Regions from separate parts of the Colwellia sp. MEBiC06753 genome, predicted to be linked through region 4. Evidence: predicted binding sites of a transcription regulator. Region 4 holds the regulator's gene; each other region holds the start of a gene.

Region 1 (3,204 bases), on a different contig from region 4:
TAACCTAAATTTAAACAATTGTTAATGAAAAATAATCAATAATTGTAAGATTTTTGGACATCTTCGCCGATCATGAACACAAGAACATCAAACGAGCAAAAATTAATATTGGTAGCTCAACTTTATATAGCCACCAAAAAATAAACCCAAGCTAGGAACACTTTAATTTAAAAGGGTAGAAGCAATTTAATTAATAAAATAGAAAGTACAGCTGACACAATATATATAAATATCATTTTGATACTATTAGATGACAATTTCATGATCTATTCCCAGTTTGTGTAAAAAACAACTGCTTAAATTGACTATTTTTTCAACCATGCAAAAATTAATCCAACTAAAAAAGTCAAATAATGATTAACAACTTATTAATAATTCAATAATCGTTGATGTTGTTTTAACCACTGTTTTGCCAATTCCATCTCAGGAAAGTGTTGCTTTACCAATTGCCAAAATAAAGCAGAGTGATTTAAATGAATGAGGTGACATAGTTCATGTACAATGACATAGTCTATTACAAATTTCGGGCATGCTAGCAACCAAGTATTTAAGCAAACCTTACCCGATGCACTGCAACTGCCCCAGCGAGCTTTATACTTTCTTATTTTTAAAGTGCTTGGTGTTAAACCGGTTAAATTAGCCCACATTGCTAATCGTTCGGGTAAGTACTCAAGTGCATGTTCCTTGTAATAGCTATCGAGTTGTTGTGCTAACAGTTTAGTTAAAAAGCTTTGACTATCAGCACTATCAGATAGCTTATTCAACTGCCGCTGATGTAATGAAAACACCATCTGCTGTTCGACTATTTCGATACTGGTGTTTACTGAAGGCTGAATTTTTACTACATATTCATGCCCATTAAAAAATACTTTCCCTCCTTCTCGCACACCATACTCTTGATGAGAGAGTTGCTGTGCAGTTTGCTGTTGCACCTTTTCTGCTAACCAAGCTGATTTTTCTAGAACAAAGGCATGGATAAATTTTTCATCAACAAAAAAAGGGGCACGTACTATGACCTGCCCTTTTTTAACTTGTAATCCAAGTGTTTTTCGCTGTTGACTTCTGATCAATGTATAGTGAGGTGTTGAAGTCTCAGCAAAAGCTGGCGTTGATGATTTCAGCCAAGACATTAACTGGCTTCGCTAAGCGGTTCGTCTTCTACTGCTTTTAACTTTTTAGCAGTTTTCGCTGCTGTAGGCTTTGGCGCTGGTTTAGGTTTTTTCGCTTGCAACGCTATCAGAACATCTTCACGGTGCTGAGCTAAATAAATGCTTAAATCTTCAAGCATATTTTCAGGTAACTCAATCGGCGACTTGGTAAACATTTCCGACAAGTTATCCGCCATATCCAACATTTTGTCGTATTCATCTGCGGCTTTCTTATCCATAAATGTTTGCACCTCCACACCATTTCTAATAACAACAAATCGACTTTCAACTGCCATGCGTTTCCCTCATTCACCCGATCGCATTAACTGATAAATAATGCACAATAAACTGTATGAATCAACAGTAACACAATTTTTTGAATATACCAACAGCTCGATCAACAAGCATTGTGGTGTTTCCAGGACATTTAAAATGTTTCCAGCGATAATGTCTTTTATATATTCAACGAGTTAAGTCAAAAACCACTGGTTTTAGCGGTTTTATTTTGGGGTTTGGATAGTTTTTCTTGGGGTCATATTTTTTTGACTAATTTAGGTATTTGAATCGATTACTTTTAAGGTAACTAGATCGTAATTCACAATCTTCTCATTAGCACAAGCCAGTGATCTGTTTAGCTCATTACAGCCTTTCAGATAAATCTATTATTCCTTCATAGGAGGTGATTTTAAATCCCTGATTATCAGTAGTTAATGTTTGTGTTGAAGCGGTCTCTCGCTTTTTAAGCGTAACTTGTACCTTGGAAAGTGGTCGTTCTGTTTTTTGTGAAGTCACAATAATGGTTAGTGCGCCGGGAGCCTCTGCTGCGTAGGAAAACAGTGGTACGCTAAAAAGTACTACCCACAAAGCCAACCTCGAAAGCTTATTACCTTGCCAACTCATAATAACCTTCCTCTACTTATTGACCATAATGCCTGATTCAATTGCTTGCTCATATCGTCTTCCTCCAACATTTAAGCAAATTAAATTGATGAGATGATGGGATATTAGCAAACCTAATGTGACTAAAATGTCACCAAAATGTGGATGTCACAGGGCCGATAAATAGTAGGATATTAATAGAGGAAATATTTGTTCAACCCGTCGGTTTGTGTTAACAATTCGGTGTCATTATCAAACTAACGTGGTTTGGACATTTTTAAGATCATTAATGTCCGCTTCATGCTCAAAAGTGCCAGAAGACAGAGAGAAGGTTTACTCTAGTACAACATGTAGATCTAATTTTTTTTCACCTCTTAAAATACCAATCAAGACAGCCTCACCTATTTCAAAATTATCCAGCTCTGACAACAAAGACTTAACGTTCGTCACTTTTTTACCATTTACTGATTGAATTACATCTCCCAAGGTAATACCAAACGGGGTAACTTGTGCGCTTTGCAGATCAGCTTTAAATGCTGGCGAATTAGGAGCAATTTCTAATATGGCAACACCCTGGATACCCAACTGTCTGCTTATTTGCCTGTTAATATCATCGTCTATTGATATTCCAAGAGACGGCCTTGTGTAACGACCAGTAGCAATAAGTTGAGGGATAACGCGATTAACAGTATCAACGGGTACCGCAAAACCAATTCCAGCATAGGCTCCGGATGGACTATAAATAGCGGTATTAATGCCGATTAGTCTGCCAGCACTATCGAGTAAGGGGCCGCCAGAATTTCCCGGATTAATTGCCGCATCAGTTTGAATAAGGTTATTAATAATTAAATCTGAATCGGCGGAGAGAGACCTGTTAAGGGCGGAGACGATGCCACTGGTTAATGTGTAATCCAAGCCAAATGGATTACCAATCGCAAACACTGACTGCCCAACTTGTAAATCATCACTTGTACCAATAGGAACCGCAGGTGGTAAGTCCAACTTTACGTCTATTTTAAGTACCGCCAAGTCATGATTTGGGCTGACCCCCACTAAACTGGCGGAGTAAGTTCGCCCATCATTGAGTCGAATGTTGGCTTCTGATGCTCCTTCAATAACGTGGTAGTTAGTAACGATGTGCCCAAATTTATCCCAAATAAATCCAGAGCCCGTGCCA
Region 2 (3,204 bases), on a different contig from region 4:
GGCGCGGTAGCGCGTCAATTAAACCAATGCCCACTTCGGTGGCATGAATTTGTTTACCTTGGCGTGCTAAAAAGCCGCGTTTAAATAATAAGTCGATAATGCCCGCGCGAGTTGCTTCTGTACCTAAACCATCAGTTTCTTTAAGCACGGCTTTAAGCGCTTTATCTTCGACAAAGCGGGCAATTCCTGTCATGGCTGCAAGCAAGCTGGCATCGGTAAAATGTTTGGGTGGTTCCGTTTGTTTTTCCAGTAAATGACCTTGTCGGCAATGGAGTTGCTCACCAACACTGACTTTGGGGAGCACTTGCTGCGGGCTTTCATCGCTTGCTTTTGAGTCTTGCGTTGCTGTTTTATCGTTTTTTGCCTTGGAAAATAACGCTTTCCAGCCAAGGTCGATAGTGATATTGGCATTAGCGGTAAAAACGCCATTAGCTATATTCAGTGTGATTTTGGTTTGCTCAAATCGATAAGCCGAATAAAACTGAGCTAAATATTGACGAGCGATTAATTGGTAAATATTCGCTTCAAAGTTATTGAGCTTTATATTCGCTGGCGACTTTAAGGTTGGAATAATCGCATGGTGAGCGCCAACTTTTGCATCGTTCCATGCTTTACTTTTTAAACGGCTATTGGCATTTTTCGCCGCGCCTGCCACTGGTAATTGGCTTTGCGCTAACATCTCGATAATTGCAGGGGCTTCATCAAAATGTCCTTTGGGTAAATAGCGGCAATCAGAGCGAGGGTAGGTGATCAGTTTATGTTTTTCATAAAGTGACTGACAAACATCCAGTACCAGTTTCGCGTTCATGGCGTAGCGTTTGGCGGCGTCTATTTGCAGTGAAGATAAATTATAAGGCAAAGGCGCACTTTGTGATTTAGGGTCGGTTCTAACATCGGTAACCTGTGCAGGTTGATCATTAATTCGCGAAATGACATTTTCAGCCAATGCTTTTACCACAATTCGGCCTTCATCATCCATATAAGGCTGACAGGCCTTACTTGGTTGCCATTTAGCGCGAAATGACTGGTTGTCTGCGGTCACAACTTCCGCTTCCACTTGATAAAACGGCTTGCTGACAAAATTGCTAATTTCACGTTCGCGATTGACCACTAAACCTAGCACAGGAGTTTGTACGCGACCAACCGACAGTACACCTTGATAGCCGACTTTCCCGCCTTGAATGGTGTAGGCGCGGGTTAGATTAATGCCATAAAGCCAGTCTGCGCGGCTACGGGCCAGTGCCGACACTGATAGCGGCATAAATTCAAGGTTACTGCGCAAATTTGCTAACGACTTTTTCACCGCTGCGATATTTAAATCGCTGACCAGTATGCGTTTAACGGATTTACGTTTAGCCTCGCTGATCTTTAAAAAATCAATGACTTCATCAACCAGCAATTGGCCTTCTCGGTCAGGATCGCCAGCATGAATAATTTCACTGGCTTGTTTGCACAGCTGACGAATGACGCTAAGCTGACTTTTGGTTTTATATTTAGCTTTTAATTGCCAGTGTTCTGGAATGATAGGCAGGTGCTCGAGTTGCCACTTTTTATAGCGCTCGTCATAAGCTTCGGGTTCAGCTTGTTCTAAAATATGGCCGATACACCAAGTAACAATATCGCCATTGCCAACTTCAATATAGCCTTGTTGCTTTTTATGTGGTTTAGGCAAGGCATCGGCAATGGCGCGCCCTAAACTGGGTTTTTCAGCGATATAAAGCTTCATCAGTTATTCATTAGTTAACTGGAAAAATCATCAATGGGATTAGTGTAAATCAATACTGGTTAAATATCCAGTTGTGAGTTGAGGGTCGAACTATATCGAAGAAATAGTTGAAAGTTTGGGCTATATATAATTTTATATGATTAAAAATAATAGCTTACGCTTGTTAATGTGTTGTCAGTGTTAGCCTCAATTTAGGGAGAAATGTTGTGCCAGTAATTCAAGAAAAAACGACTAATGATATTCCACAAGAAGCATTTGACTGGTACGACGCCTATGCTCATGGCGGTATGGACCGACGAATGTTTATGCAAAAACTGGGCGGTTTAGTGGCGCTTGGTTATTCAATGACGATGCTAACTTCGGCATTGCTGCCTAATTATGCTTTAGCGGAGCAGGTCTCATTTAATGATCCTGAAATTAAAGCGACATACCAAAGTTTTGATTCGCAACTAGGGCATGGCACTGGCCGCGGCTATATGGTTACCCCAACCAAACTCGAAGGGTTATTGCCAGTTGTGTTAGTTGTACATGAAAATCGCGGTCTTAATCCTTACATCAAAGATGTCGCGCGGCGTTTAGCGAAAGCTGGATTTATCGCATTTGCCCCCGATGCCTTGTTCCCACTCGGCGGCTATCCTGGCAATGATGATGAAGGCCGAGCGATGCAACGCAGCCTTGATCGTGAAAAAATCCAGCAAGACTTTATTGCTGCCGCCAAGTTTTTAAAAGCACAGCCAAACAGCAACGGCAAACTTGGCGCTGTCGGTTTTTGCTTTGGTGGCTACATTGTAAATTATTTGGCGGCAGTGGAATCTGACTTAATTGCCGCAGGCGTACCGTTTTATGGCACACCGGCGAAAGCCGAGCTCAGAGCCAATATTAAAGCGCCATTGTTGATTCAATTGGCCGAGCTTGATGAGCGAGTCAATAAATCGTGGCCTAAATATGAAGCAGATTTAATGCGCAATAAAGTGCCATATCAAATGTATATGTATAAAAATGCCAATCATGGTTTTCATAATGACTCAACAGGTCGTTATGATAAGGAAAATGCTGAGCTCGCGTGGCAACGTACATTAAGCTTTTTTAGCCAGCATTTAACTTAGATTTGCTAGATAAGTTATTTAGAGAAAACTAACCAAGATATGCGCAATAAATGCTACTTACATCTTAACTATTCGAGTCGAATACAAGTGGCGCAAGCGAAAACAAGCGACACAAGCTTACATGAGGGCTGATATGCACCGCTTTTATTTAACCGTGGTTTTAACAGTTATTACCCTATTAGGACTGAGTGGTTGTCAGGATAAACAACCACAAGCCTCTGATTATACTGGCTATATTGAAGCGAATTATTTTTATATTGCCAGTCCAGAAGCTGGCTGGATAGTAGAGCAAGGATTAACCGAAGGGCAAGCATTAGCGGTTGATGAGTTAGTTGCCAAGCTCGATAGTGACTATCAACATTTGGCATTAAC
Region 3 (3,204 bases), on a different contig from region 4:
CAAGCGAGCACAGAGTTACAAAGTAAAATTCAGAATAAATCTTATCTTATTAACTCGCAAGCAACTCTTGTGCGTTCGCTAAGCTTGATTGTGTAATTTGGTTGCCGGCTAATAACCGGGCAATTTCTTGGACGCGAGCATCTTCACTAAGTTCCGTTACACTAGTTTCGGTGAATTCACCATCAGTTAATTTAGCGACAAATAGCTGTTGATGTCCTTTACAAGCAACCTGAGGTAAATGAGTCACACAAATCACTTGAGTTTTTGCTGCCAGTTCTTTTAATTTTGCACCCACCATAGCGGCGGTTGGTCCACTAATACCAACATCAACTTCATCAAAAATTAGCGTAGGGGTGACAACCTTATCGGCCAAAATAACTTGCATAGCAAGGCTTATGCGCGAAAGCTCCCCACCTGAGGCAACTTTATGCATAGCTTCAGGCGCTTGGCCTGGGTTAATACTGACTTCAAAGCATATATCATCAATACCGTGTAAATTAGGTTTAATATTTGCCTGCTCAGTTGTTGGTAAAGAATTAAAGGCAACAGCAAATTCACCATGAACCATGTTTAGTGCTTTCATACTTTCGCTGATTTCTTTATTTAAACGACTTGCTGCTGTTTTTCTTGAGTCGCTTAAGGCAACAGCTGCTTCAAGGTAATTAACCTTAGATTGTTCAATTTCTTCAATTAATTGCTCTAATCGCGTTTCATCATTAGACATAGCAGCTAATTCATTACTTAAGCTTTGGTGGGTTGCAGGTAAATCTTGCGGGGCAACTTGGTGCTTTTTCGCTAATTGAATGGCTTGTGAATAGCGCTCTTCAATCATGCTAAAGGTTTCAGGATCAAGCTCTAGGCGATCATGATAATGACGTAAATCGTTGTTAGCTTCTTCCACTTGTACCACTGCTTCCTGCAGCATTGATGCAATATCTGCCAGTTGCTGGTCATAATTTGCAAGTGAGCTAATGCTATCAACACATTTTTGAAGACCTGATAGCGCGTTAAATTGCTCGTCCTCTGATAGTACATAAAGTGCTTGGCGAGTATCGGTTAAAATTTGATGGCTATTACTAAAACGCTTGTAATCGCTTTCTAGCGTTTCAAACTCATCTGGTTGTAAGGCAAACTCATCAAGCTCTGTTACCTGATATTGTAATAACTGCTGCTTAGCTTCACGCTGCGCCTGACTTTGTTGCAACGCTTCTAATTCTAAAACCTGTTTACGATAGGTTTGATAGTAATGCTTTACATTGTTTAATAACTCAGGGTGATCAGCATAGGCATCGAGCATTTTTCGTTGCTCGGTGGGCTTAGTTATTAATTGGTGATCGTGTTGACCATGAATATTAATTAATAACTTACCTAATTCTTTTAACTGCAGTAGCGGTACTTGACTGCCATTGATATACGCTTTTGAACGGCCTTCTGCAGAAATAACGCGGCGTAAAATACATTCGTCATCACTGTCTAATTCGTTAGCCATTAACCAAGCTTTAGCTGCTGCATTTTGTTCAATAGCAAAAGTGGCGGCTAGTTCAGCTTTTGTTGCGTTACGTCTAACAACATTGGTGGTTGCACGATCGCCTAAACATAAGCCTAAGGCATCAATTGCGATTGATTTACCTGCGCCTGTTTCGCCTGTAATGGTAGTCATGCCTGATTGCCAGTCAATATCCAACGACTTAACAATAGCGAAATTTTGAATAGTAAGTTGAAGCAACATAAATAAAATTACATGTATAAAAAAACAGTGGTTAACTGGTAATTTATACAGTAATTTTATACAGTGCAACTAAAAAATTGCATTAAGCCGATTAAATTTTAACTAGCTGGCTGTGTTCAATGTTTATGCTTATATATTCAGTTAATATAAGCGATTGCCCCAGCTCAGTTTTTTTCGAAGTACGTTAAAGTAGCTATGATCTAGCGGGTGAATTAATCGTAAGGTGTAAGGACTTTTCTTGATAATGACTTGATCGCCTGGCATCACCGCTAAAATCACGTGACCATCACAGCTTACTTGTAAATTCTCTTGATTGTCGTTAGCGAGTACTAGTTTAATCTCACTATCACCATCAACTACTATCGGGCGACTGGTAAGGGTATGTGGAAACATTGGCACCAAAGACAGCGCATTGAGGGTAGGAGTGAGAATAGGGCCACCAGCCGACATCGAATAAGCAGTAGAGCCTGTTGGCGTTGAAACAATTAAGCCGTCTGAACGCTGGCTAAACATAAAACTGTCATCAATATACACTTCAAATTCAATCATACTGGCGACTTTACCAGCATGCAGAACCGCTTCGTTAACCGCTGAATTTGAGCTTTTCAATTTACCGTGGCGATAAACTTCCGCTTCAATAATAAAACGTTGTTCAGCGCGTGATTCACCTTTAAGAATTTTTTCTAAAGGTTCGATTAAGTCTTGTGGTGAAAGATCGGTTAAAAAACCTAAGTTGCCACGATTAACGCCGATCACGCCAATTTGGTAGCTTGATAAAACTCGCGCGGCACCAAGCATATAACCATCACCACCAACAACTATAGCCAAATCAGCCTGTTCGCCAATTTCAGTGAGTGATTGAATGGTGATATTTTCTTCAGCAATTGATTTTGCAACTGAACGTTCGACAATGACCTGATAACCGTTTTCTTGTAAGTATTGATACAAGCTCAAAATGGTTGCGCTTGCACCTTCGTGATTAGGTTTGCCGATTAAGCCAATGGTTTTATATAACTGACTCATAGAGTTATATGCCTTTACTATTCCTATAAGCGGCAGTTTCGCTCTTAATTTTTGCGTTGTAAAGCCAACAAATTAAAATTTCGTGCTTGAAAGACAAAATCTAAGCCCCATAATTAGCACAATTGAATTTACTGGAGGTTTTCATGACAACTAAACCTAACGAAACTATGCCGAACGAAAATATGTCTAACGAAACTAAGTCAGCTGAAGAAATTGCTGCTGAAGAAATTATTGCGCAAGCTGAAGCGCAAGTAGAAGAGAAATTAGATGCTGCTGTTGACGCAATCAGCGAAGAGCAACAAAAAATTAATGAACTTGAGTTAGCACTTGCCGCTGCCCAAGCAACGGTTGCTGATCAAAAAGATTCGGTGATCCGTGCAAAAGCAGAAGTAGATAATGTTCGTCGCCGCAGTGCACAAGATGTTGAGAAAGCTCGTAAGTTCGCCTTAGAA
Region 4 (3,204 bases):
GTAGGTTGTTTCACCCAATTGCATTTGTTCTTCCATCGAGGCCGCAGCGTTTAGTGAAGCGGCTTCTGCCGCCTTAGCGTCAGCAATTAGCTGCTTTTGTTCATCTAACCATGCGGCATAATCTGCTTCGGTTTTCACTTCAACTACTACTGGCATAAAGCCGTGGTCTTTACCACAAAGCTCTGCACATTGGCCGCGATAAATACCTGGTTCGTCCACTATCGTCCAAGCTTCATTAATAAAGCCTGGGTTAGCATCTTGTTTAACCGCAAAAGCAGGTACCCACCAAGAGTGAATGACGTCATCAGAAGTAATTAAAAAGCGCACTTTCTTATTAATTGGAATCACTAACGGTTTATCCACTTCAAGCAGGTAATGTTCACCTTTAGCAGCACTTTCACCCGACAAATTATGATATTGCTCGCGAGGAGTTGCCAGCACTGAATAATATTCAATGCCCTGATCGAAATATTTATAGTGCCATTTCCACTGTGAACCAGTGACTTGAATAGTAATATCGGAGTTGTCGTTGTTTTCCATCTCAATCAGGGTGCTTGTTGCGGGCACCGCCATGGCGATTAAGATCACGATAGGAATTGCTGTCCACAAAATTTCCACTTTAGTACTTTCATGGAAAGTTGCAGGTTTGACTCCTTTTGATTTTCGATGAAACGCCATCGACCAAAACATTGCGCCAAAAACAATAACGCCAATAGCAGCACATATGTAAAAAATTAACATATGCAGGTCATAGACCTCGTTACTAATTTTAGTAACACCTCGCGTTAGATTTAGCTCCATCTCCGCCCAAGCTGAACTGGAAAGCAAGGTTCCCAAAAACAGCCAACCTAGGTTACGTCTCTTCACTCGACATCTCCTCTACCCTGTTGAATAACAAAGACAGTAAAAGCGTTAATGAGTTGCCTCACTAACGTTACATATACTTGTTAATTGCTTGCTGATGCTTTGATGTTTAGCGCATACGCATCAGTTATTATTATTTTTTTATTTTTGTACACTTACCACCCTAGAATTACTCAAAATTTAATCAAGGTCTAGTGCTTTATTTTTAAATATTTAAAATTTTTCTTTAAATTTCAGTAGAGTAGGAACTCTAAAGTTCACAGGTAGAAATGAATGATTTTTAAACAAAACGCCTGCAGTATCTGGCATTCGATGTTTTATTAGTTGATACGTTTTTTAAAGTTTGCCAATAAAAAAGCCAGTCAAAATGACTGGCTTAATTTTTCAAGATAATTATTTAATTAACGAATTAGTTACATCCAATCAGCATTTCTGATCACACCAACTGCAATTCCTTCAACATTAAAATGCTGATTGCTAAGGTCGACTTTAATTGGAGAAAAAGCTTCATTTTCTGCGTGTAAATAGACGATATTACCTTCTCGCTTAAAGCGCTTAACAGTTACCTCATCTTCAACCCGTGCAACAATAACCTGACCATTATGAACATCGGTTGTTTGATGAACGGCAAGCAAATCACCATCGAGAATACCAATATCTTTCATACTCTCACCATTTACGCGCAATAAATAATCTGCCGCAGGGTGAAATAAATTTCCATCTATTTGGTAACGATCTTCGACATGCTCTTGAGCGAGAATAGGCTCGCCTGCGGCAACGCGGCCAATAAGCGGTAAGCCTGACTCTTCAATAAATTCTTCTGCTAGGCGTATGCCTCTTGATGTGCCAGGTAACATCTCAATGTAACCTTTTTTAGCCAGTGCTTTTAAATGCTCTTCCGCGGCATTCGCTGACTTAAAGCCAAAAAACTCTGCAATTTCAGCGCGGGTTGGTGGCATACCCGTTTCAGCAATTTTTTCTTTAATGAGATCAAATATTTGAGATTGTCGTGTCGTTAACGGCTTCATAGTGCCCCTGATATCCATACAGTATTACTGTGAGTATATACAGACTGTATGTATATGCAAGACTTGTTTACCCTGAAAAATTTTGTGTAAAGTGATGAGTGTTATTTTCGGTCACCGCATTCGCCAATATTTCATTGCCATTTTCTAACATAAATTGCTGAAATGCCTTAGCTAAAAGGCTTTGCTGCTTTGATGCGTTTTGCACTAAACGCCATTGGCTGCTAACCGGAAAGTGCTCCACTTCTAAAACTTTTAACCCCGGGGTAAAACCAAAATCTAAGGTGTAACGACTTAACACAGATATTCCTAACCCCGCAGCTACCGCCTGCTTTATTGCTTCACTGCTAGCGATAGTCATTTTTTCTCTTAGCTTGAATCCATGTTGTTCGAATAAAGCAACTGCCGCTTCTCTAGTACCAGAGCCAGGTTCTCGCAGAATAAACGGGTAATGACTTAACCGCGCTAAACTAATTTTAGGTTGAAGTGCTAACTCGTGACGCTCTGGCACCACCACCACTAATTCATTCGATAAAAAAGGCGTTTCTATGACTTCGATATCCGGCGGTATTTGGCTAAATAAATAAAAATCATCGCTATGCGCACGCAGTCGTGAGTAAACCATTTCACGGTTACCAATTTCCAGTTTTACATCCACTAACGGGTAGCGTTTATGAAATGCCGCTAATAACAATGGTAAGAAGTACTGAGCGGTAGTCACAACTGACAGGGTTAACGTACCTGTAACTACCCCCTGCAAGTTATCGATATCAGTTTTTAAATTATCTAGTGATTGGAAAATCTGATTGGCACTGCGCAATATCGCATGACCGGCATCAGTCAGTTCAACCTTTCGACCCTGCATTTGATACACCGGCATACCAATGAGTTCACTTAAGTTTTTCAGCTGAATAGACACAGATGGCTGTGAAATATATAGATTTTCCGCTACCAAAGATAAACTTTGATAGCGTGCTAACGCCTGAATCAATTGCAACTGTCTTATTGTAGGGTGCCTAATCGCCATCTATAGAATTTTATCTATGATAAAAATAAGAAATATATATTAGATTCTATTTATTTTAATTTCTAATATAAATTTTAGATTAATTATTATCCGCTAATGAGCGACTGACTATGTTAGAAACTATTTCACAGAACATTCGAGCCTTAGGTGCAATTCTGGGGCAAACCATTGCCAATGAAAACGACCAACAGTGGCTAGATAACGTTGAGCGCGTACGTCTACTGGCTAAAGATGGCGTCGCCAACGATAGCTATGCGGTTGACGAACTTAAATCGATTTTTCAATCAT

Evidence for each region. Region 4 encodes LexA, which represses DNA repair genes until DNA is damaged. Its sites were predicted from a motif close to TACTGTATNNNNATACAGTA; they were not measured.
Region 1: ACOB82_RS11585 (YebG family protein) is a predicted target of LexA. The motif match lies at 1,495-1,514, and genes of this name have one in related genera.
Region 2: ACOB82_RS11745 (DNA topoisomerase III) is a predicted target of LexA. The motif match lies at 1,780-1,799, and genes of this name have one in related genera.
Region 3: recN (DNA repair protein RecN) is a predicted target of LexA. The motif match lies at 1,763-1,782, and genes of this name have one in related genera.

The regions. Positions count from the first base shown of each region.
Region 1 is NZ_JBQMTM010000013.1:113,763-116,966, forward strand. Features, by position in the region: gene ACOB82_RS11580 (M48 family metallopeptidase) at 369-1,130, opposite strand; gene ACOB82_RS11585 (YebG family protein) at 1,130-1,444, opposite strand; gene ACOB82_RS11590 (hypothetical protein) at 1,788-2,048, opposite strand; gene ACOB82_RS11595 (S1C family serine protease) at 2,361-3,204, opposite strand, start outside.
Region 2 is NZ_JBQMTM010000014.1:15,258-18,461, reverse strand. Features, by position in the region: gene ACOB82_RS11745 (DNA topoisomerase III) at 1-1,726, opposite strand, end outside; gene ACOB82_RS11740 (dienelactone hydrolase family protein) at 1,942-2,832, shown strand; gene ACOB82_RS11735 (HlyD family secretion protein) at 2,966-3,204, shown strand, end outside.
Region 3 is NZ_JBQMTM010000015.1:113,528-116,731, reverse strand. Features, by position in the region: gene recN (DNA repair protein RecN) at 50-1,729, opposite strand; gene nadK (NAD(+) kinase) at 1,871-2,752, opposite strand; gene grpE (nucleotide exchange factor GrpE) at 2,920-3,204, shown strand, end outside.
Region 4 is NZ_JBQMTM010000008.1:131,098-134,301, reverse strand. Features, by position in the region: gene coxB (cytochrome c oxidase subunit II) at 1-801, opposite strand, end outside; gene lexA (transcriptional repressor LexA) at 1,278-1,892, opposite strand; gene ACOB82_RS08570 (LysR substrate-binding domain-containing protein) at 1,960-2,916, opposite strand; gene ppc (phosphoenolpyruvate carboxylase) at 3,027-3,204, shown strand, end outside.